3 regions of the Thermicanus aegyptius DSM 12793 genome follow, and region 1 is predicted to be linked to each of the others. Evidence: a T-box and tRNA genes for the amino acid it is inferred to sense, from the RefSeq annotation. Region 1 holds a T-box; the other regions hold tRNA genes.
The links. A T-box is a leader RNA that pairs with one kind of tRNA and senses whether it is charged. The one in region 1 lies ahead of serS (serine--tRNA ligase), so its partner is inferred to be a tRNA-Ser.
Positions count from the first base shown of each region.

Region 2: it encodes a tRNA-Ser, which carries the amino acid that the T-box ahead of serS (serine--tRNA ligase) is inferred to sense. The anticodon was not compared.
Region 3: it encodes a tRNA-Ser, which carries the amino acid that the T-box ahead of serS (serine--tRNA ligase) is inferred to sense. The anticodon was not compared.

Region 1 covers NZ_KI783301.1:3,494,060-3,500,794, forward strand. Annotated here, with positions in the region: gene guaB (IMP dehydrogenase) at 1-176, shown strand, start outside; gene THEAE_RS0118450 (D-alanyl-D-alanine carboxypeptidase family protein) at 318-1,652, shown strand; gene pdxS (pyridoxal 5'-phosphate synthase lyase subunit PdxS) at 1,765-2,649, shown strand; gene pdxT (pyridoxal 5'-phosphate synthase glutaminase subunit PdxT) at 2,653-3,240, shown strand; T-box leader at 3,254-3,471, shown strand; gene serS (serine--tRNA ligase) at 3,554-4,816, shown strand; gene THEAE_RS0118475 (IS256 family transposase) at 5,164-6,393, shown strand; gene THEAE_RS0118480 (ABC transporter substrate-binding protein) at 6,539-6,735, shown strand, end outside.
Region 2 covers NZ_KI783301.1:2,726,404-2,733,138, forward strand. Annotated here, with positions in the region: gene THEAE_RS0114420 (DUF3320 domain-containing protein) at 1-2,919, opposite strand, end outside; tRNA gene THEAE_RS0114425 (tRNA-Leu) at 3,065-3,147, opposite strand; tRNA gene THEAE_RS0114430 (tRNA-Arg) at 3,562-3,638, opposite strand; tRNA gene THEAE_RS0114435 (tRNA-Leu) at 3,678-3,766, opposite strand; tRNA gene THEAE_RS0114440 (tRNA-Gly) at 3,779-3,854, opposite strand; tRNA gene THEAE_RS0114445 (tRNA-Gln) at 3,879-3,953, opposite strand; tRNA gene THEAE_RS0114450 (tRNA-Phe) at 4,081-4,156, opposite strand; tRNA gene THEAE_RS0114455 (tRNA-Asp) at 4,170-4,245, opposite strand; tRNA gene THEAE_RS0114460 (tRNA-Met) at 4,266-4,342, opposite strand; tRNA gene THEAE_RS0114465 (tRNA-Val) at 4,373-4,448, opposite strand; tRNA gene THEAE_RS0114470 (tRNA-Glu) at 4,491-4,565, opposite strand; tRNA gene THEAE_RS0114475 (tRNA-Thr) at 4,627-4,702, opposite strand; tRNA gene THEAE_RS0114480 (tRNA-Ser) at 4,708-4,800, opposite strand; tRNA gene THEAE_RS0114485 (tRNA-Asn) at 4,802-4,876, opposite strand; gene selA (L-seryl-tRNA(Sec) selenium transferase) at 5,024-6,496, opposite strand; gene mnmH (tRNA 2-selenouridine(34) synthase MnmH) at 6,585-6,735, shown strand, end outside.
Region 3 covers NZ_KI783301.1:625,350-632,084, forward strand. Annotated here, with positions in the region: gene THEAE_RS0103265 (uracil-DNA glycosylase) at 1-152, shown strand, start outside; gene THEAE_RS0103275 (inositol monophosphatase family protein) at 298-1,107, shown strand; gene THEAE_RS19820 (UDP-glucose dehydrogenase family protein) at 1,028-2,395, opposite strand; gene THEAE_RS0103285 (glycosyltransferase family 4 protein) at 2,410-3,552, opposite strand; gene THEAE_RS0103290 (glycerophosphodiester phosphodiesterase) at 3,642-4,376, opposite strand; tRNA gene THEAE_RS0103300 (tRNA-Ala) at 4,596-4,671, shown strand; tRNA gene THEAE_RS0103305 (tRNA-Ser) at 4,890-4,980, shown strand; tRNA gene THEAE_RS0103310 (tRNA-Met) at 4,982-5,058, shown strand; tRNA gene THEAE_RS0103315 (tRNA-Trp) at 5,069-5,142, shown strand; tRNA gene THEAE_RS0103320 (tRNA-His) at 5,289-5,364, shown strand; tRNA gene THEAE_RS0103325 (tRNA-Cys) at 5,370-5,444, shown strand; tRNA gene THEAE_RS0103330 (tRNA-Arg) at 5,446-5,522, shown strand; tRNA gene THEAE_RS0103335 (tRNA-Ile) at 5,532-5,608, shown strand; tRNA gene THEAE_RS0103340 (tRNA-Ser) at 5,656-5,744, shown strand; tRNA gene THEAE_RS0103345 (tRNA-Asp) at 5,762-5,837, shown strand; RNA gene rnpB (RNase P RNA component class B) at 5,882-6,251, shown strand; gene THEAE_RS19825 (MGDG synthase family glycosyltransferase) at 6,450-6,735, shown strand, end outside.

The sequences.
Region 1 (6,735 bases):
TCATCTTTCAACTGATTGGTGGCTTGCGCTCCGGAATGGGGTATTGCGGGGCGAAAGGAATACGGGAAATGCAGTCCAACACCCGGTTTATCCGAATTACGGCGGCGGGCCTCAGGGAAAGTCATCCCCATGATGTGCAGATCACCAAGGAAGCCCCGAATTATTCCATTTCTTAGTCGTTCCACATCGATTATAGAAAATGAACATGTATGAGAATCGTGGAGATCTTTTGCAAAAAACCAGGGAGATTTTACCCTGTTTTTTTGTTTTCCCCCCTATGTTACAATGACCATGAATAAAAGTAGGAGGAAGAGGAGATGCAGTGCACAGATAGAAAATCCAAACATAAAAAAATCGTACTTACCCTACTCAGTATTTTTCTCATCGCCATGGGAATATCCTCTCTCCCTTTTTCAGTGAAAGCGGCGGCTCCTAATCTGGCATTAGAGGTAAAATCCGCGATTCTGGTAGAGGCGAGCACGGGAAAAGTTCTTTTTGAGATGAATGCTAAGGAGCCGTTTGCTCCGGCAAGCATGACGAAAATGATGACCGAGTATTTAATCCTTGATGCGATAAAGAATGGGAAACTTTCATGGGATGATGTGGCAACCGCGGATGATTATGTCTACTTCATGGGAAAAAACGGTGGTTCCAGGGTTTTTATCAATAAAGGGGAAAAAAGAACGGTTCGGGAACTCTTTAGCGCCATGGCCATTTATTCGGCGAACGATGCCACCGTTATGTTGGCGCAATTGTTGGCCGGGAGTGAAACGGCCTTCGTTCAGATGATGAATGAAAAAGCAAAAGAGTTCGGAATGAAGAATACCCACTTCGTGACGGCCTCAGGGTATCCTGAGGATTTATTAAAAGAGTATCGACCCCAGATTGAGGGAAAACAACTCATGTCCGCAGAGGATGCCGCCATTCTGGGGCTAAGACTGATCACCGACCATCCCGAGGTGACACAGTTTACTTCCGTTCCGTTTGCGAAATTTAGGGAGGGTCAGAAAGATGAGATCTCCATGCGCAACTGGAATCTTCTTCTTCCCGGTCTGAAATATGCATATGAAGGGGCGGATGGTTTAAAAACAGGCCACACGACGGAAGCAAAATGGAGTTTCACCGCGACGGCAAAACGGGGCAATATGCGCCTGATCGCCGTTGTGATGGGGGCGGAAACGGAGGATAAACGGTTTCAGGAGACGATTAAGCTCTTCGATTATGGGTTTAATAATTTCCAATTGACACAAATCCTTCCTTCCGGAGCAACCGTACCAGGACATGAAGAGGCAAGCGTATCGAAAGGGAAAGAAAGAACGGTGAAGATGGTTACCGCGGCCCCCTATATGGATGTAACGCGGAAAGGAGAAACGGCAGCCCTCTTTGACATGCAGGTGACGGAAGATCCTTCTTTGCTGGTGGCTCCCATTAAGAAAGGGGATCGGGTAGGGACCCTTAAAGTAACGTATAAGGGAAAAGAGCCGTTCCGCTACCTCACCCCGGAAGAGGAGAAGAAGGCGGAAAAAGCGTTGGTCGCGGGAACCGACGTGGAGAAGGGCGGATTTATCCAGCTTTTCTTCCGGGCCATCTTTGATTTCATCGGCAATCTCTTCCATCAGATGGTCCAAATGATCGGTGGATGGTTCCGATAAGTAAGGGCAGGATTTCACGCATCGGGATTGTAGTTTTGATGCGAATGCGCTACAATTTAGGGAGACTTTGTTAAATCAGAACGAGGTACAGAAATCTAGGAGGAGTCGTAAGATGAGTCAGATAGGAACAGACCGGGTAAAACGGGGCATGGCGGAGATGCAAAAGGGCGGCGTCATCATGGACGTGGTGAACGCGGAGCAGGCGAAAATCGCTGAAGCGGCCGGAGCCGTAGCGGTAATGGCTTTGGAGAGGGTTCCTGCCGACATTCGTGCGGCCGGAGGAGTTGCCCGGATGGCGGATCCTTCCGTGATTGAGGAAGTGATGAAGGCCGTCTCCATTCCTGTTATGGCGAAGGCGAGGATCGGTCATTTCGTAGAGGCACGCATCCTGGAGGCTTTAGGGGTTGATTACATTGACGAAAGTGAAGTTCTTACCCCTGCCGATGAACAATTTCATATAAACAAAAAAGAATTTACCGTTCCCTTTGTTTGTGGTGCAAGAGATTTAGGGGAAGCGCTCCGTCGCATCGGAGAAGGGGCCTCCATGATCCGGACCAAAGGAGAACCGGGTACCGGAAACGTGGTAGAGGCGGTTCGCCATATGCGTTTGATTCAAAGCCAAATACGCAAAGTACAATCGATGTCCTACGATGAGTTAATGACGGAGGCGAAGAAATTGGGAGCTCCTTATGAATTGCTGGAACAGGTCCACAAATATGGACATCTTCCCGTCGTCAACTTCGCTGCCGGAGGAATCGCCACGCCTGCAGACGCAGCATTGATGATGAATTTGGGTGCAGACGGCATCTTCGTGGGATCCGGCATCTTTAAATCGGAAAATCCGGAAAAAGTGGCACGGGCGATTGTTGAAGCGACCACCCACTACCAAGATTACGACCTCATTGCCAAGCTTTCCAAGAACCTCGGAATGCCCATGAAGGGGATCGAGATTTCTACCCTGGAAGTGAAGGATCGTATGGCGGAGCGGGGATGGTAAGTGATGAAAGTAGGCGTTTTAGCCCTTCAGGGGGCGGTGTCGGAGCATGTGGGAGCCCTTCAGGCTTCCGGAGCCGAGGCGGTGGTGGTAAAAAAAACGGAACAACTAAACGATCTTGACGGTCTCATTCTCCCTGGCGGAGAGAGCACCACCATGGGCCGTCTGATGAACCTTTATGGATTTGTGGAGAAAATCAAAGAATTTCATCAAGAAGGGAAGCCCATTTTCGGCACCTGCGCAGGTCTGATCCTTCTTGCCAAAGAGATCCGGGGAGAGGGAAAAAATCACCTTGGTCTGATGAATATCCAGGTGGAAAGGAATGCCTTTGGACGTCAACGGGAAAGCTTTGAAACAGAATTGATGCTTCCCGGGGTAGCCAATCACTTTCTTGCGGTCTTTATCCGTGCCCCCTATGTGACGGAGGTGAGAGGGGAAGCCCGGGTGTTGGGAAAATATCAGGATAAGATCGTTGCGGTAGAAGAGGGAACGCTACTTGCCACCGCATTCCATCCTGAATTGACAGAGGATTATCGTCTTCATCGCTATTTCTTGCAAAAGGTGAAAGAAGCCAAAGAGAGACGTACGCAATAAGCTGGAAGAATCGATTCAGACGATGATAGGGGAAGTAGGGGAAAGACCAGGCAGAGAGAGGCGGTGGTCGGTGAAAACCGCACCGGTCTTTTTTCCGAAAATCCACCCTGGAGTAGATCAGGGGGCGTCGGTAGGCGTGAACCTGATCCGGAGAGTCCGTTATCCTTTAGAAGCAGGGCCGTATCGGGCGGCCAATTTGGGTGGCAACGCGGGTGTACTCTCGTCCCATGGAGAAGGGGGAGAGTATTTTTTTATGAATATCAAAAACCGTTTAAAAGCAGGAAAAAATGTATCGTGAAGGGAGACTTAGGACATGCTCGATATTTCTTTTATCCGAGAGAATGTTGATCTCATCAAGGAGACGGCCCGCAACAAGGGAGTCGACGTCGATGTGGATCGCTTGGTTCTCGTAGATGGGCGGCGAAGGGAATTGATTCAAAGTGTGGAGCGGTTGCAACAAGAACGTAACGCCAATTCAAAGTTGGTCAAAAGTGCTAAGGGGGAAGAAAAGGATCGTCTCATCGAACGAACAAAAGGAATCAACCAGCAAATAAAAGAGTTGGAGGCGGAGTTGGAAAAGGTGATGACCGAGTATCAGGAACTGATGCTTCGCGTCCCGAACCCCCCTACTCCGGACACCCCGGTAGGCGAAGATGACTCGGATAATGTAGAGGTGAAGCGGGTAGGGGAACCTCCTCAATTTCCCTTTACCCCCCGAAACCATGTAGAACTGATGGAGATGCACCGAATGGTGGATATTGAGCGAGGCGTGAAAGTGGCGGGGAGCCGTTCATACTACCTCATCAATGACGGCGCCCTTCTCCACCGGGCCGTCATTCAATTTGCCCTGGATCAACTGGGAAAGAAGGGATTTACCCCGATGGTTGTTCCTGTCCTGGTCAATGAGATGGCGTTGGTGGGGACTGGGTACTTTCCCTTAGGAGCGGAGCAGACCTATCATGTGGAGAAGGAGGATAAATACCTGGTGGGGACGGCGGAGGTTTCCCTTGCTTCTTACCATTATGGGGAAATTTTAACGGAAGGAGAACTGCCGAAGCGGTACGCCGGAGTCTCCGATTGCTTCCGCAGGGAAGTGGGATCGGCGGGACGGGATGTATTCGGGTTATACCGGGTTCATCAGTTCTCAAAGGTGGAGCAGGTAATCATCTGTCGGAACGATGAGGAGGAATCGAAGCGCCTTCATTACGAACTCCTACAGAATGCGGAAGAGATCCTGCAGGGCTTGGAGCTTCCCTACCGTGTGGTACAGGTATGCACAGGTGACATGGGGCAAGGACAGATTCGAAAACATGATATAGAAACCTGGATGCCTTCCCGGGGCAATTACGGGGAAACCCATTCCTGTTCCACATTTCACGATTTCCAGGCCCGCCGCCTCAAACTAAGGTACCGGGAGGATAACGGGGAGCTAAAATATTGCCATACCTTAAACAATACTGCGATTGCCTCCCCCCGCATCCTTATCGCTTTATTGGAAAATCATCAGACTGAGGATGGAAGGATTCGAATTCCGGAAGCCCTACAGCCCTACATGGGAAAAGAATTTATCGGTTGATCCCCTGAACAATCCATTCTGCGAAAAGACCTGCCTAATTATTTAGGCAGGTCTTTGTCATAAAAAGTGTTTTCAAAAAATATTATAGATTAACCGTATTGACAAGATTGCATTATTGATGGTAATATTTATAACAAATTTAGAAAATATGAATCTTCGAATTTCTCATGTTGTTAACAAAATACATAATACGTTATACATAATGGACCTCGGAAATAATAGGAAGTTGAGTCCGTATAATTGGTGTAAAATCAATCGTTCAGCTGGGTGACATAATACACAGGTGCCACCCCCGCCCTTCTCTGGTAGAATGAGTTTGTGAACAAAATCTACAGGGAGGTATGGAGATGGCACAATATAATATTACCTTGAACGATGAAATTTTGAAAGATCTATTTTCTGGAGATAAGGGGGTGGCTGTCTTACTAGAACAGGTGCTGAATCAGGTTCTTCAAGCCCAGGCCACTGAGCAGTTGAATGCAGAGCCCTACGAACGGTCTGAAGATCGTCAGGGTTATCGCAATGGTACTCGCCCCCATCCCATCACGACCCGCGTCGGTACGCTGGTATTGCGGGTGCCACGACTCCGTAGCGGCAAGTTTTCCACAGAGCTTTTTGCCCGTTATCAGCGCAGTGAACAGGCACTTTTACTGGCGATGATGGAGATGGTTATTAATGGTGTATCCACAAGGAAGGTAGCCGCTATCACGGAGGAGCTATGTGGAGAAGAGTTTTCCAAGTCTACCGTATCGGAGCTCTGTAAACGATTGGACCCCGTTGTCCAAGGATGGAACGAACGAAGCCTGAAGGACAAGGAATACCCCTTTGTGATCGTGGATGCCATGGTGCTAAAGATTCGTGAGGATGGCAGGGTGCGCTCGAGGGCTGCTTTGATTGCTACTGGTGTGGGTGAAGACGGATACCGTGAAGTGCTAGGAATGCGCATCGGGGATAGCGAGTCTGAAGCCAGTTGGAGTGCGTTTTTCGGCTGGTTGAAGGACCGAGGGCTGCATGGTGTGGATATCGTTGTCTCTGACAGCCACAGCGGGCTTGTGAAAGCCCTACACACCCAGTTTCAAGGCTGTACCTGGCAACGATGCCAAACGCACTTTATGCGCAACTTCTTGGACGCCGTGCCTAAGAGTTTACAGGAGGAGCTGTATGGGAAAATGCGGGCCATCCTTGATGCGCCAGATGTGAAGACAGCCCGTTTGTTGATGGAGCAGGTTGTGAAAGAGTACAGCGATAGAGCACGAAAAGCTGTGGATATCCTCGAGTCGGGCTTTGATGACATCACGGCAGTACTGGAGCTGCCAGAACGGTACAGGAAACGTCTCCGTACTACCAACGGTCAGGAGCGTCTTAATGAGGAAATTCGCAGGCGAGATCGGGTGATTCGAATCTACCCGAATCGAGACTCGGCGATACGGCTTCTAGGTGCCTTGCTGATGGAGATTGACGAGAAATGGCAATCTGGTCACCGGTACTTTGACATGGAAGACTATTACGTCTGGCGGGAGGAGCGTAGGAAGAAGGAGGTGGCGGAGTCACAGCAGAGCGTCCGAAAGGTTAGTTAACATAATGCAATCACCGGGGAGGGGAGAATTTACACCACAATTAGGACTTGACCAAATAGGAGATTCGCCTCATATTTTCTAAAAAGGAGCCCTTTTATCTTTTAACTGTGCGAAATTTTATAAAAATGAGGAGGTCAAAAAAAGGATGAAGAAAAAAGCTTTTCTAATCCTCGTTAGTCTGCTTCTTTTGGGAGCCGTCGCCCTTTCAGGATGCGGAGGGAATACCTCGGAACCTGCCCCTCAAACCACCACTCCCCCTGCCGGAGGGAATACCGATACCGGAACGCAAGTAACAGGCACAGACAAACAGGGAGATACCGCGGAAAAGCCGACTCTCGGTTT
Region 2 (6,735 bases), 770 kb from region 1:
TCCGAACGCATCCACCGGCTTGACCTGACTCGCTTCATCAAATATAACCAGGTCAAACTTCAAACTTCCCGGCGGAAGATATGTCGCGATCGAGAGTGGCCCCATCATAAACACCGGCTTGAGGGCTTGTATCGCATAGCCCGCATTTTCCATGAGCCGGCGGATGGGCAAATGTCCCTTTTTCTTTTCAAATTCGCGTTTCAGGACCCCCAACTGTCCTCCTGCTTCGTACTGGGGAATCCTTTTCCAATGAATTTCGGCCAGTTTCATTTTGTTATGTTCCAAAAGAGCGCGATCCAATTCCTGAAACGTTTCCACGACATGGCGATGCCGATCCCCGTCAAACTGCACCAATACGGATCGTTCCTGAAAAGCTTGTTTAGTCAGCGCATCATACCATGTAAAGCGAAAAAGATCGGTTAACTGTCGCGAGGCGTGTTCCCAAGTGCGGCTGAGCGACACAACGGCCCCCATCTCTTCCTTGTTGCATGCGTCGCACAGCAAGTTGTAGGAAGCCAGCGTTTGTATCGAATCAGCATGATCCGCCCAACGCTGAAACCGTTCATCCAACTCTTGAAACGGTTGATCCGAGAGCGACTGAGAATTCCCGAATACAGTGGAAGTGTCGAGCTCCAGAAGGTTGGCCAGTTCTGCAACCCATTCCCGGAACTGCTCCAAACGTTGTCCGACTGTTGCCATACTGTTTTCTAATTCCGTACGATTCACGGGTGTAGTTAACAAAGGAATGATCCAGCCCGGTAAACGGCCGGTTTGGATTTCTTTGTGCAATGGACACAACCATTGAACCCACTCGTTGATGCGAGTCCAATCCGATTGTTCTTTCTTCCAGTGCACGCCAAAACAAGATCCCCCCAAGGCATCCATGCTTTGAATGAATTGTTGCTGACGCCTTGCTTCGATGATGTCCTCCACAACTTGGAGGACATCCAGTTTTTGATAAGAGACGTCCTTATATAAACGAAAAAGCTTATTCCTTGCTTTCCGATAAGATCCCGATAACCATCGCCACCATTTTTTCTGGTACATCATGAGCGTTTGTCGAACATCGAGCAGATCCTGATCCCACGCTTCGGGAATCAGAATGTCCCGATATCGGTGCCGTAATTCCGAAAATTTCAGACCTGACGAAACGAGACGTTGAATTTCTTCAGCTTGTTGAGTCCATTCGTCCGCACTTATCTTGACCCCTTGCAATTCCGGCGCTTCCAGTATTTTGCTTGCGACAACACCGACCATTTGGACTTCTTTTACGTCCTGAGGAGTTTCCACATGCAGCATTTGCGCCAACGCTTGGGAAGATTCCTTTAAGGTTTCGAGCGCCCGTTTCGCTTTGTTCACCATCTCCCTTAATTTGCCCACTTCCGTTGGCAAGAAAACGGTTCGCCCGCTTCCCCAAAACGGATGCTCCTTCGGAATTCCCATCGTGCCCAGCAGTTTCTGGAGCTCCTCCACGAGCAGAAGACGGCGCTGGAACGTGGAGCGATCCCATTTCTCCATCCCGTTGATTTCCAGGCTGGGGAAAATAAAGTCGTCACCAATCTTGTGCCCGAACCGCACCAGTTCGCCTAATAGTTGATAAGGGGTGAGCCCGCTTTCCCCCACCGGTGTATGATTCGCCGCGCAATAATCATTGAGCCGTCGACGAAAGTCTTCTAGCACATTAACTTTGTCTTCAAACTCTTTCACTTTCGGTTTGCCCAACTCCAACGTTCTGGCCAATTCGCTGAGGAGCGTTTTTTTGTTGGTCTTATGGCTGTGTAATTCAAGACAAGCGTCTCCCAATCCGACGTGATCCAGCCGCCGTTTGACCACTTCCAGGGCAGCCATTTTCTCCGATACGAACAATACCGTTTTCCCGCGTCCCACAGCTTCGGCAATGATATTGGTGATCGTCTGCGATTTCCCCGTTCCCGGCGGACCCTGGATGACCAGATTCCGGCCGCTGTTGACGTCGAGAATGGCCTGCAACTGCGAGCTGTCCGCATCCACCACATGATGCACATCATGAAATGAAACATGCGGATCCATAAAATCGTCATCTTGAATGACGGAAGCCGGTTCCGAAAATCCTTCATTTAACAAACTGAGCAGGATGGCATGATCGGTAGGTTTGCTTTCTTCCGGCCAGTTCGTTACGTCCAAATCCCGGTACATCAAAAACTTGCCGAATGAAAAAAATCCCAAAACGATGGCCTGTTTGTCCACCGTCCACCGAGGCTCGCTTTGAATGGCTTCTTCCACTTGAAGGAAATACTGGACGACATCGATCTCCTCTTCTTCCGGAAGAGGCGGAATGGAAATCCCGAATTCCGCTTTCGCCTTCGCGATCAGGGATAAGTTGGATCCGATGTCTTCTTCGGTATAAGAGACTTTGAACCGTTCCCGCGCATTCGTCCGTTCCAGTTTCACCGGGATCAAGATAATGGGAGCCTTTCGAACCTCTTGACTGCTTTCGGATTCATGCCAGTGCAGCATTCCAAGAGCCATATACAAAATGTTAACGCCCTGTTCTTCGATAAAAGTCCGGGCTGTGTAATATGTATTTAACAACCTTGCCTGCAATTGTTTTTCGGTCAAATTCGTTTTCAACTTGGATTCAGGAACGCGCTGTTGGGATAGCGAAAAATCCTCTTCCGAAGACGGAATTTCGTTTTCAGTTTCTTCAGCTTCCGCTTCAGATGGAAGCAATTCGTTTTTTCCTTTCTCCACGGGCATGAAGGTGACCGATTTTTGATTGCAAACCAGAATTTCAAAAACGTCCAGCGGTGACCCGCCTACCACTTCCAAACCACGGGATTTCAAAAGACGGTAATTCAGTAGAGAATTCCGTAATCCGAGGTCCAATAATTCTTGTCGAGCCATCTCCAATTTATGATGCACGGACGGATTGCCGTTCACTTCCCAAACCCCCGAACCTCTACGTCAATCATGGGTATATTTCGACAAATGTTAGCATTTCCCTGTTTGCAGTGTCAAACAATTCTAAAGAAAACAAGGTAAAAATAAAAAAAGCCCATCGGGCTGGGTTATCCAATATACGTAATGGTGCCGGTGGAGGGACTCGAACCCACACCCTTTCGGACGCGATTTTGAGTCGCGCGCGTCTGCCAATTCCGCCACACCGGCATATTATTATATTATAACACAAGTTGAATCATATTGTCCACAATAAAATTTTTACAGATTTTTACATTCGAACAACTTGACTCATTTATCATTTCGAGGTAATGTCGACACACCAACCGCACACAACTCCACCTCTCAACGTCGCTACAAAAGCGAGGCGGGTCAAAAGCGGTTGAAATTTACGGAGTTTGGCGATGCCTAACCGGAAAAAGCGAGGTCGACATTTCGCAAACCCCTTATCTATCAAGGCGTCCCGGCATTTCGCGCGAACCAAAACCGCCTCGTACAATTTTGAGTCGTGCGCGTCTGCCAATTCCGCCACACCGGCATAATCTATCGATTTCAATTACTTTCGCAAATCCATTCTATTTCTGATTCCCGTTCTCCGGCATCCGACTTCTGATTTCCGTAATATGGCGTGCCCGGAGGGATTCGAACCCCCGACCTTCTGATTCGTAGTCAGACACTCTATCCAGCTGAGCTACGGGCACATGAAGTATTCGAATTGGGGAAATCCCGCATCGATGAAATGGTGCCGAGGACCGGACTTGAACCGGTACGGTAGTCACCTACCGCAGGATTTTAAGTCCTGTGCGTCTGCCAATTCCGCCACCCCGGCACATGAAGAAAATGGAGCGGATGACGAGGCTCGAACTCGCGACCCCAACCTTGGCAAGGTTGTGCTCTACCAGCTGAGCTACATCCGCAAGTTTATGGCTATTGAAATAAAATGGCTGGGGTGGCTGGATTCGAACCAACGCATGACGGAGTCAAAGTCCGTTGCCTTACCGCTTGGCTACACCCCAATTTGACGATCAACCAAAGAACCCGTACAAAAGTTATTTTATTATTTTTTATTTCTTTTATCAAGGGGAGTTCATTCCTTCCCCTTAAAACGATGCCCCCGAGCGGGGATCGCTATACGACCTATGGTGGTGGCTCGAGACGGAATCGAACCGCCGACACGAGGATTTTCAGTCCTCTGCTCTACCGACTGAGCTATCGAGCCATCTGTTCATACATGGCGGTGCTGACGGGATTTGAACCCGCGATCTCCGGTGTGACAGACCGGCATGTTGACCCCTACACCACAGCACCACGAGTGCGACAATAAATATTGGTTGCGGGGGCAGGATTTGAACCTGCGACCTTCGGGTTATGAGCCCGACGAGCTACCGAACTGCTCCACCCCGCGATCTGAAGGATCACAGAAGATTCATGCGGATGGTGGACGGTGACGGGATCGAACCGCCGACCCCCTGCTTGTAAGGCAGGTGCTCTCCCGGCTGAGCTAACCGTCCTTTTCAATGTAAATGTAAAAGCGGTGAGGTGTAAGGGAAGATTGGTGACCCGTAGGGGATTCGAACCCCTGTTACCGCCGTGAAAGGGCGGTGTCTTAACCACTTGACCAACGGGCCGTCTCCGAACCGCGCCAAAGTTCCTTACACGAATTTCGTTTACCGTCTTCAACTTCTTAACTGGTGCTCCCGACAGGAATCGAACCTGCGACCTCATCCTTACCATGGATGCGCTCTGCCTACTGAGCTACAGGAGCATAGATGGCGGATAGGGTGGGATTTGAACCCACGGTACGGCTTATAACCGCACACACGATTTCCAATCGTGCTCCTTCGGCCACTCGGACACCTATCCATGGCTCCGCAGACAGGACTCGAACCTGTAGCCTACCGGTTAACAGCCGGTTGCTCCACCATTGAGCTACTGCGGAATAGTAGGGGCAAGACATATCATACTATGAAACCCATCGGGTTTTCAAGTCTTTTTTCCGAAAAGGGAAACACGATCGATACGGCAGCGACGTTTTTAAATATACCATCAATGCACCGGTGAAGTCAACAGGTTTTTTCTCCCTAATTTACTCCATTTCCCCATACTCTTCTCTTTGAACGTTTGCCAACCCATCCAATAAGGAGCGGAAAAGGGCGGGATATTCTTCCTCGCGAATGGTGCGAAAATCGAGGCAGAAGCGGTCTTGCACAATCCTTCCGATGACCGGAGGATTTGTTTGGCGAAGGGCTCTTTCTAATTGGACGGGACGGACTTGATCATGGGATAGAAGAAGCGCCCAGCTCGGAATCACATGGGTAGGCAGGGTACCTCCACCCACTTCGGATGAGACTTCCCCTAATTCAACCCGCCATTTCCTCTCCTCCATTTCGTTTAGGATGCTTTCAAGAAACCTTTCCGCCTTTTTCTTTACCTGGTCTGCGGGAAGGAAGAGATCCCTTACGATCGGAATCTTCTCCATCGCCCGCTTCGAGTTCAAGTAGAGACGAAGGGTCGCTTCCAAGGCCGCCAATGTAAATTTATCCACCCGGAGAACCCTGGCCAATTGGTTCTTTTTCAACCGCTCGATCCATTTCCGCTTTCCGGCGATAATGCCTGCCTGGGGTCCGCCGAGCAATTTATCCCCACTGAAACTGATGAGATCCGCACCGGACGAAAGCGTCTTTCGTGCTGACGGTTCATTTCCAAAGGAATGCCCCGGAAACTCATCCAAGATTCCACTTCCTAAATCCTGGTAAACTGGTAAACCGTATTTTTTCCCTATTTCCGCCAAGGCAGAAATCGCCACTTCCTGGGTGAACCCGACCATGCGGAAATTACTGGGGTGCACTTTAAGTAGAAGAGCGGTCCTCTCGGTAATGGCCTTCTCATAATCGCCTCTATTTGTCTTATTCGTGGTTCCCACTTCCACCAGGATGGCGCCGCTCTCTCGCATGATCTCCGATACCCGGAAAGATCCACCGATCTCCACCAGTTCTCCCCGGGAAACGATCACTTCCCTCCCGGCCGCCAATTCCCTCAAAACGAGAAAAACGGCGGCCGCATTATTATTTACCACCATCGAGGCTTCCGCCCCGGTGAGACGACAGATTAATTCCTCCACATGGTCATGACGCGACCCTCTCTCCCCCTTTTCCAAATTATATTCCAAATTGGAATAGGACCGGGCGATTTCCACCATCGCATTGACCGCTTCATCGGAGAGAGGGGCTCTTCCCAGATTCGTATGAAGGAGAATTCCCGTCCCATTGATCACCCGTTTCAATTGCGGCTGAAACCTCGCCTGAATCGAGGAAGAGATCTCTCCCATTACTTGCTCCTCGTCTACCACTCTGCGTCTCCCTGCCAAGATCTCCTCACGAATGGTTTGTAGAAGTCCTGCCACTTCTTGGGCCAAATATTCCCGGGAGCAGATGCCTTCCTCCACCCAACGACGGATCGGCGGATAATCCAGCAGCCGATACACCGCAGGGAGGCGGCGGAGATCAGCCTCCGTTTTATTTTCATCTCCCCTCTGTATGGGGAAAGACTCCCCCTTCATTCTGCAGCCTCCTTCCAACCAACCGTTTTTGACAATTCCCCGAAAAAAAGTAGAATTTATGCTATAAGAGCCTGAAGGCGGTGTGGTTATGCGTGATCTTCCCATCGAAGAAATTTTCCTGAATAAAGCGTATCAATATGTCGATGTAAGGGCTCCTAAAGAATTTAATGAAGCCCGTATCCCAGGAGCCGTCAACCTCCCTTTGTTTTCAGACGAGGAGAGAGCCGAAATCGGCATCT
Region 3 (6,735 bases), 2.9 Mb from region 1:
CACATCCCAGTCCCTATTCTGCCCATCGAGGTTTTTTTGGCAGCCGCCCTTTTTCGCGGGCGAATCAATTTTTAAAGAGCCATGGGCGTGGGGAGATTGATTGGTCCCTTCCCATTCTGCCCACGTACGAACGAACGGGAAGAAAATCTTGATGTTTCCCTCCAGGCAATCAAAAGGGGGAATCCTTTTCCTCGAGAAGATGGTGGAGTTTGACGCCTACAGATGGCCATTGAGGGGAACCTAGAACTAGATGATCCAATCGGTGCACGAAACGAGTTACGAAAGGAGAAGAATCAAATGACCGAAGCGATGAATGGTCAAGAATACATCCTTTTTGCCACGAAACTGGCCAGGGAAGCGGGAAAAATCGCGTTAGAAGGAAGGAAAGAGAAGATCGTATCGTATCAGTTTAAGAGCTCCCATAAGGACTTGGTTACTGAAATAGACCGCCAAGTGGAACGGTTTATTGTGGCAAAGATCAAGGAAACCTATCCTTCCCACGGCATTCTGGGGGAGGAAGGGACGAATATCGATGGCGGGGGGAATTCCTCATATCGTTGGGTGATCGATCCCATCGACGGAACCACCAATTTTATACATCAAGGGATTAACTTCTGTGTATCCATCGCCCTTTATCAGGGGGGAGAAGGCGTGGCAGGCGTCGTCTATGATCCTTCCCGGGATGAGCTTTTTTCCGGGGAAAGGGGAAAAGGAGCCTTTTTAAACGGAAGTCCCATCGGCTTTACAGGAGAAAAGAAAATGGACGAATCCCTCATCGGGACGAATCTCATTTGGGTAGGGAGGACGCGTCGACTGAAATTAGAGGAGTCGATCTACAGGTTGGCCAATGTAAGCCGGGGCGTCCGTTCTTTAGGAGCCGCCGCTTTGGAACTGGCCTATGTGGCGGCAGGCCGCCTTGATGCATATCTCGGGCTATATCTCTCCCCTTGGGATTATGGAGCCGGGAAATTGATCGTGGAAGAAGCGGGAGGGAAGGTGAGCAATTTTGATGGGGATTCCCTTTCTCTTATTTCCGAGAAGCAGGGACTCCTCGCTTCCCATCCGTCGATTCACGGGGATCTCCTTCAGTTTTTAAAAAGAGAGTAGGCTTTTTCCCAATCCGTATGTATTGGAAACCGGCTTTCTTCATTTTCTCCTCATCAAGGCAGTTCCGGCCATCGATGAAGAGGGGATGTGAAACCAGCCTGCGCAGGCGGATCCAGTCCGCTTCTTTAAATTCCGGCCATTCGGTCAGCAGTAAAATCGCTTCCGTTCCTTCGATCGCTTCCTGTATCGTCGAAGTAAGGGCGACGGAATGAAGGGCGGGATGAGGGGTTCCTTCTTTCACCAGGGGGTCATATGCTCTTAGGGTATATGGATATTTGGCCAAGTGGGAGATCACTTTTAGTGAAGGGGAATCCCGCAAATCGTCGGTCCCCGGTTTAAACGTAAGACCAAGGAGGGTAATCCGGCGGGCCTTTATGGGGAGAAGCGAGAGGAGCCGATGTACGATCCGATCCGGAATCCGGTCATTGGTTTCCATCATGGCCTCTACCATGGGGACCGGGACTCCGGCTTCACGGGCCATGTGCATGAGGGCGAAGGCATCTTTCGGGAAACAGGAACCTCCGAAACCGATCCCTGCTTTTAAGAAATGGGGCCCGATTCTCCGGTCACTCCCCATCCCTAAAGAGACCATCTCCACATCGGCCGACAAAGATTCGCAAAGTTCCGCCATCATGTTGATGAACGAGATCTTGGTCGCGAGGAATACATTTGCGGCGTATTTTACCATTTCCGCACTCCGGCGATCCATCCACAGGATGGGAGCCGGAATCCCTTTATAAATCTCTTGCAGTAGGGGAGCAAGCCCCCCGTCATCCAGGCCGATTACGATTCGGTCGGGTAGAAGGAAGTCATGGAGGGCGCTTCCCTGGCGCAAGAATTCAGGATTTGAAACGACATGGAATGGGAACGAAGGGGAAATCTCCCTCATCATCTTTTCTACTTTATCCCCTGTTCCCACAGGAACGGTGCTTTTAATGATCAGCATCTTCTCCTCTTCCGCTAAGAGGGCGATCTGATGGGCGACGGCGAAGACGGCGCTTAGGTCCGCTTCTCCGGTGCTTTTGGCAGGTGTGCCTACCGTAAGGAAGAGGACCGGTGCAAAGAACACGGCTTCTTCCAACCGGTCGGTGAAGAAAAGCCTTTTTCCTTCGATTCCTCTCTTGATGCATTCCTCTAACCCTGGTTCGTAGATCGGGGAGAGCCCTTTTTTTAATGTAGCAATTCTGCGCTGATGAATGTCATAGGCGATCACCTCATGTCCGAGTTGAGCCAGTCCCGCTGCCTGAACCAATCCCACATAACCTGCGCCAATCACCGCGATTTTCATGGTTTTCTCCTCCTTTAAGCGTGAATGGAAATTTGTTCCCTTTTTTGGAGAACCTCTTGGTAGGATCGAATCAGATTGGAGAAGACGTTCTCCCAGGACTGCCTTTTCGCATAAAAGAGGGCCTGACGGGAAAGGCGTTCTCGAAGAGGGGCATCTTCCACCAAGGTGACGATTCCTTGGCGAAATGCGTCTACATCACGAGGGCGTACCAACCAACCTGTTTCCCCATGACGAACGTTTTCTTTGACCCCACCCTGATTTACCGCTAAGACAGGGAGGCCGGAGGCGAATGCTTCTAGGATTACATTTCCATACGTCTCGGTGCTGGAGGGAAAGGTGAATAGATCCGCAAAGCGATAGAAGCGCGCTAACTCTTCCCCTTGTTGAAATCCGGTAAAGAGAACCGAATCGTCCGCTTTCTCCCGCAGTTCTTTCGCCATGGGTCCATCTCCCACCAACACAAGTCGAACCCTTCTTTTTATATGGGGAGGAAGGCTCTCGTAGGCTTCCATGAGGATGGAGAGATCCTTTTCCGGGGCGAGGCGTCCCACATAGAGGAGGGTTAGTTTGCCGTGGGCAGGGGGAAGGGGCGAAGCCTCGCCCTTTTCTTTGGGACGAAAGAAAGAAACATCGATACCCCTGGGCCAGATCTCAATCGAATTGAGGCCATGTTCCCGGAGGAGCTTCTCGGTCTCCCGGCTTGGGGCATAAATTTTTTCCGCTTGCGAATAAAACCATTTTACATAAGCCCACAGCCCGTTTTTTAGAATGCTTAAATTGTAATAAGGAAGATAACGGTCAAAATGGGTATGGTAAGAAGCGACGACGGGCGTCCGATTTTTTTTGCAAAAATGGAGTCCGGTTAAGCCTAAATTGAAAGGCGTCGCAATGTGGCAAAGGTCCGGGGCGAACTCCCGCAATTCTTTTTGCAGCGTAAATGGATTCGGGATCGCAACCCTTACTTCCGGATAAGGGAAGAAGGGGAGACTGTAGCTACGGAAAACATGGGGTTCATCCCGGCCGATCATGGAAGGCAGGGGCGCAACCACTTTAACGGAGAAGGATTTCTCCTTCAAATAATCGGCCAACCTTCCCAGGGTCATGGCCACTCCATTTACCTCCGGTCTGTACGTATCTGTAAAGAGCACAACCTTCACCCTGTTCACTCCTTCAAGTGCCTCTTACCCTTCTATTGTACGATGGAAATGTCACCTCACGATGAACTTTTAATTAATTTTCTGTAAAGTTATAACCGATGTAAAGAAAAAAGCTTTCGTATCCTTTGAGGATAATTGGTGATAATCCCTGCCGGCTCCAGTTTCATCACATCAATCAGATCAACCCAGTTGTCTACGGTATAGGGAATGACTTCGAAACCTCTGGAGAGACTTTCGTAATAGATGTCGAGGGTAAGGAAGGGGTAATAGGGATGCAAGGAGGATGCCCCCACGTCTCGGGCGATTGCCCAAGGCTCTGTTTGGTAAATGTAGATGAGAGCGGTTTTTACCCGGTCATCAAGACGGCGAAGGGTGAGGAGAGAGTTTACATCATAGGAAGAGATTACGGTGCGGTCGATGAGGCCATATTCATGAACCAACCGCAATGCTTTTTTCTCCAGGATCTCCTTATGATCGGGGGAGGGCTTTAATTCCAAATTTATGAATAAAGGCCTTTTTTGGACCCATGACAGAAAGTGTTTGAGGCTCGGCACCTTCTCTCCTGAAAAGCTTGGATGAAACCATGAACCGGCATCCAACTTTTGCAGGTCCTTGAACGTAATTTTGGCTAACGGTCCGGTACCGTTTGTGGTTCGATCAAGATGGGAGTCATGGAAGATGACGGGGATGAGATCCTTTGTAAGGCGGACATCGCATTCAATTCCGTCTGCCCCCTCTTGGTACGCCGACCGGAAGGCGGCCATGGTATTTTCGGGAGTGCTGGCAGAGGCGCCCCGATGGGCATAGATCAGGAAAGGAGCCATTTCTAACACCTCCAACATATCTTATGCAGAAAGGGGCAGGAAAAACAGGATCTCCGATCAAAGGATGGGAGATCCGTTGAAATCGCTTTTTCTGATGAAGATGATCAATCGACAGGGGAGAAATCATTCCTCTTCTTTTTTTAGGAGTTGGAAAAAATTGATGTTGCATTTTCCATCGGATCATGATACATTTATTTCTGCTGATCGCTTAAAAAGGATGGGGCATTAGCTCAGCTGGGAGAGCGCATGAATGGCATTCATGAGGTCAGGGGTTCGATCCCCCTATGCTCCACCATTCCACCTATAATTTAGGTATACGTGGATACGAAGGTTAGCCGGAATATCCTGTGTCTGAGAATGAGGCGGCCCTAATAGAAGGGCCTTTTTCATTCAAGAGGAAGAAAAAAGAGGCTTGAAACGAATGGGGAAGCTATGTTAAGATAACTTCTGTCGGTTCATTCCCTTGATCTTCTGGGATAAAACAGATAAAATAAAATGTATGACGGTAAATTTGGAGTGATACCCAAGAGGCCGAAGGGGACGGTTTGCTAAACCGTTAGTGGGTTTATACCCAGCGAGGGTTCGAATCCCTCTCACTCCGCCATGGCGGTGTAGCTCAGCTGGTTAGAGCGTACGGTTCATACCCGTGAGGTCGTGGGTTCGATTCCCTCCACCGCTACCAGCGTTTTCATAGGGGCGTAGTTTAACGGTAGAACAGCGGTCTCCAAAACCGTTAGTGTGGGTTCGATTCCTGCCGCCCCTGCCATTCAAAAAAGTGAGACGTATAAGCGGATCGTAGATGAAACCAGGATTGAAGTGCAGGGGAACGAATTCTACGCCAGAAATAGGCGGGAATTCGTTAAAAGCATGTGGTTTAGTAGGTAACATTTGCAATGTTCGGGGATGATGATGGCGGTCGTGGCGAAGTGGCGAACGCACCGGATTGTGGCTCCGGCATTCGAGGGTTCGATTCCCTTCGACCGCCCCATATATGGGAGCATAGCCAAGTGGTAAGGCACAGGTCTGCAAAACCTTTATTCCCCGGTTCGAATCCGGGTGCTCCCTCCATGTTCCAGTAGCTCAGCTGGATAGAGCAACAGCCTTCTAAGCTGTGGGCCGGGGGTTCGAATCCCTCCTGGAACGCCATCATTTCACGGGCCCTTAGCTCAGTTGGTTAGAGCGGTCGGCTCATAACCGATTGGTCGCAGGTTCGAGTCCTGCAGGGCCCACCAGATTTAGAAGTGAGAAGTAGGATAAAAAGAGAAAAATAGGGTAAAATGGAGGAGTACCGAAGTGGTCACAACGGGGCGGTCTTGAAAACCGTTTGGGTGTAAACCCACGGGGGTTCGAATCCCTCCTCCTCCGCCATTTGCTCACTTATGCGTGGTGCTGTGGTGTAGGGGTTAACATGTCGGTCTGTCACACCGGAGATCGCGGGTTCAAATCCCGTCAGCACCGCCATCTAACGAAGAAGAAGAAGAGCGAAAATCATGATGAGTTGTAAGGAATCTGTGTAGTCGCTGCAGTTCTTCACTGCAGAGGAAAGTCCAGACTCGCCCAAGCTGCGATGCTTGGAGTGTTTGCGCCTGGTGCAAACCAGGGCGGTGTCCTGTGGGATGCCGACGGCGGCGAACGGGACTTAGACCTAAGCCCCCATTAGCCATAAAGTGCCACAGAGACGAGCCTTTCGGTGACGAAAGGGTGGAACGAGGTAAACCCCGCAAGCGAGAAACCCAAATTATGGTAGGGGAGCTCCCTGGAGGGAATCGGAACCAAAGGGGAGATCGGGAATTTCCCGATAGATAGATGACTACACCTTTTGTGCGAGGTTGGCAACCGAAAAGAGCACAAAGGAACAGAAACTGGCTTACAGGGTTCCTTACGCCAACTCATCAAAGCCACCCTTGAGGTGGTTTTTATTTTAGGACTACATAAATAAGCGTTTTTGTGCGATCCTGGTGAAGTAAAAAAAAGGTATTGATTTCCTGAGGATTTCCACTCATACTATAAAGTAAGATGAGATCTATAAAGTAAGATGAGATCTGTGAGCGAATCCAATAAGGGGTGACCATATTGCGGCTTCAGCGTGTTTTAATCCTGTCTGCCAGTTTTGGGGAAGGGCATCGCCAAGCCTCCTATGCATTAAAAGAAATGCTGGTTCGTCATCATCCCGGAATAGAAGTAGAGATTATCGACTACATTCATAAGCTAAACCCTGCTTTCAACCGATTTGCCCAATTTATGTATATTCAAGGAATTAAACACGTACCCAATGTTTATGGTTTTTTCTACAAACACATTAATCGGATCCCTACCAACTCCGCCATCGGGAAACAGATCACCTATATTGGGAGCATTA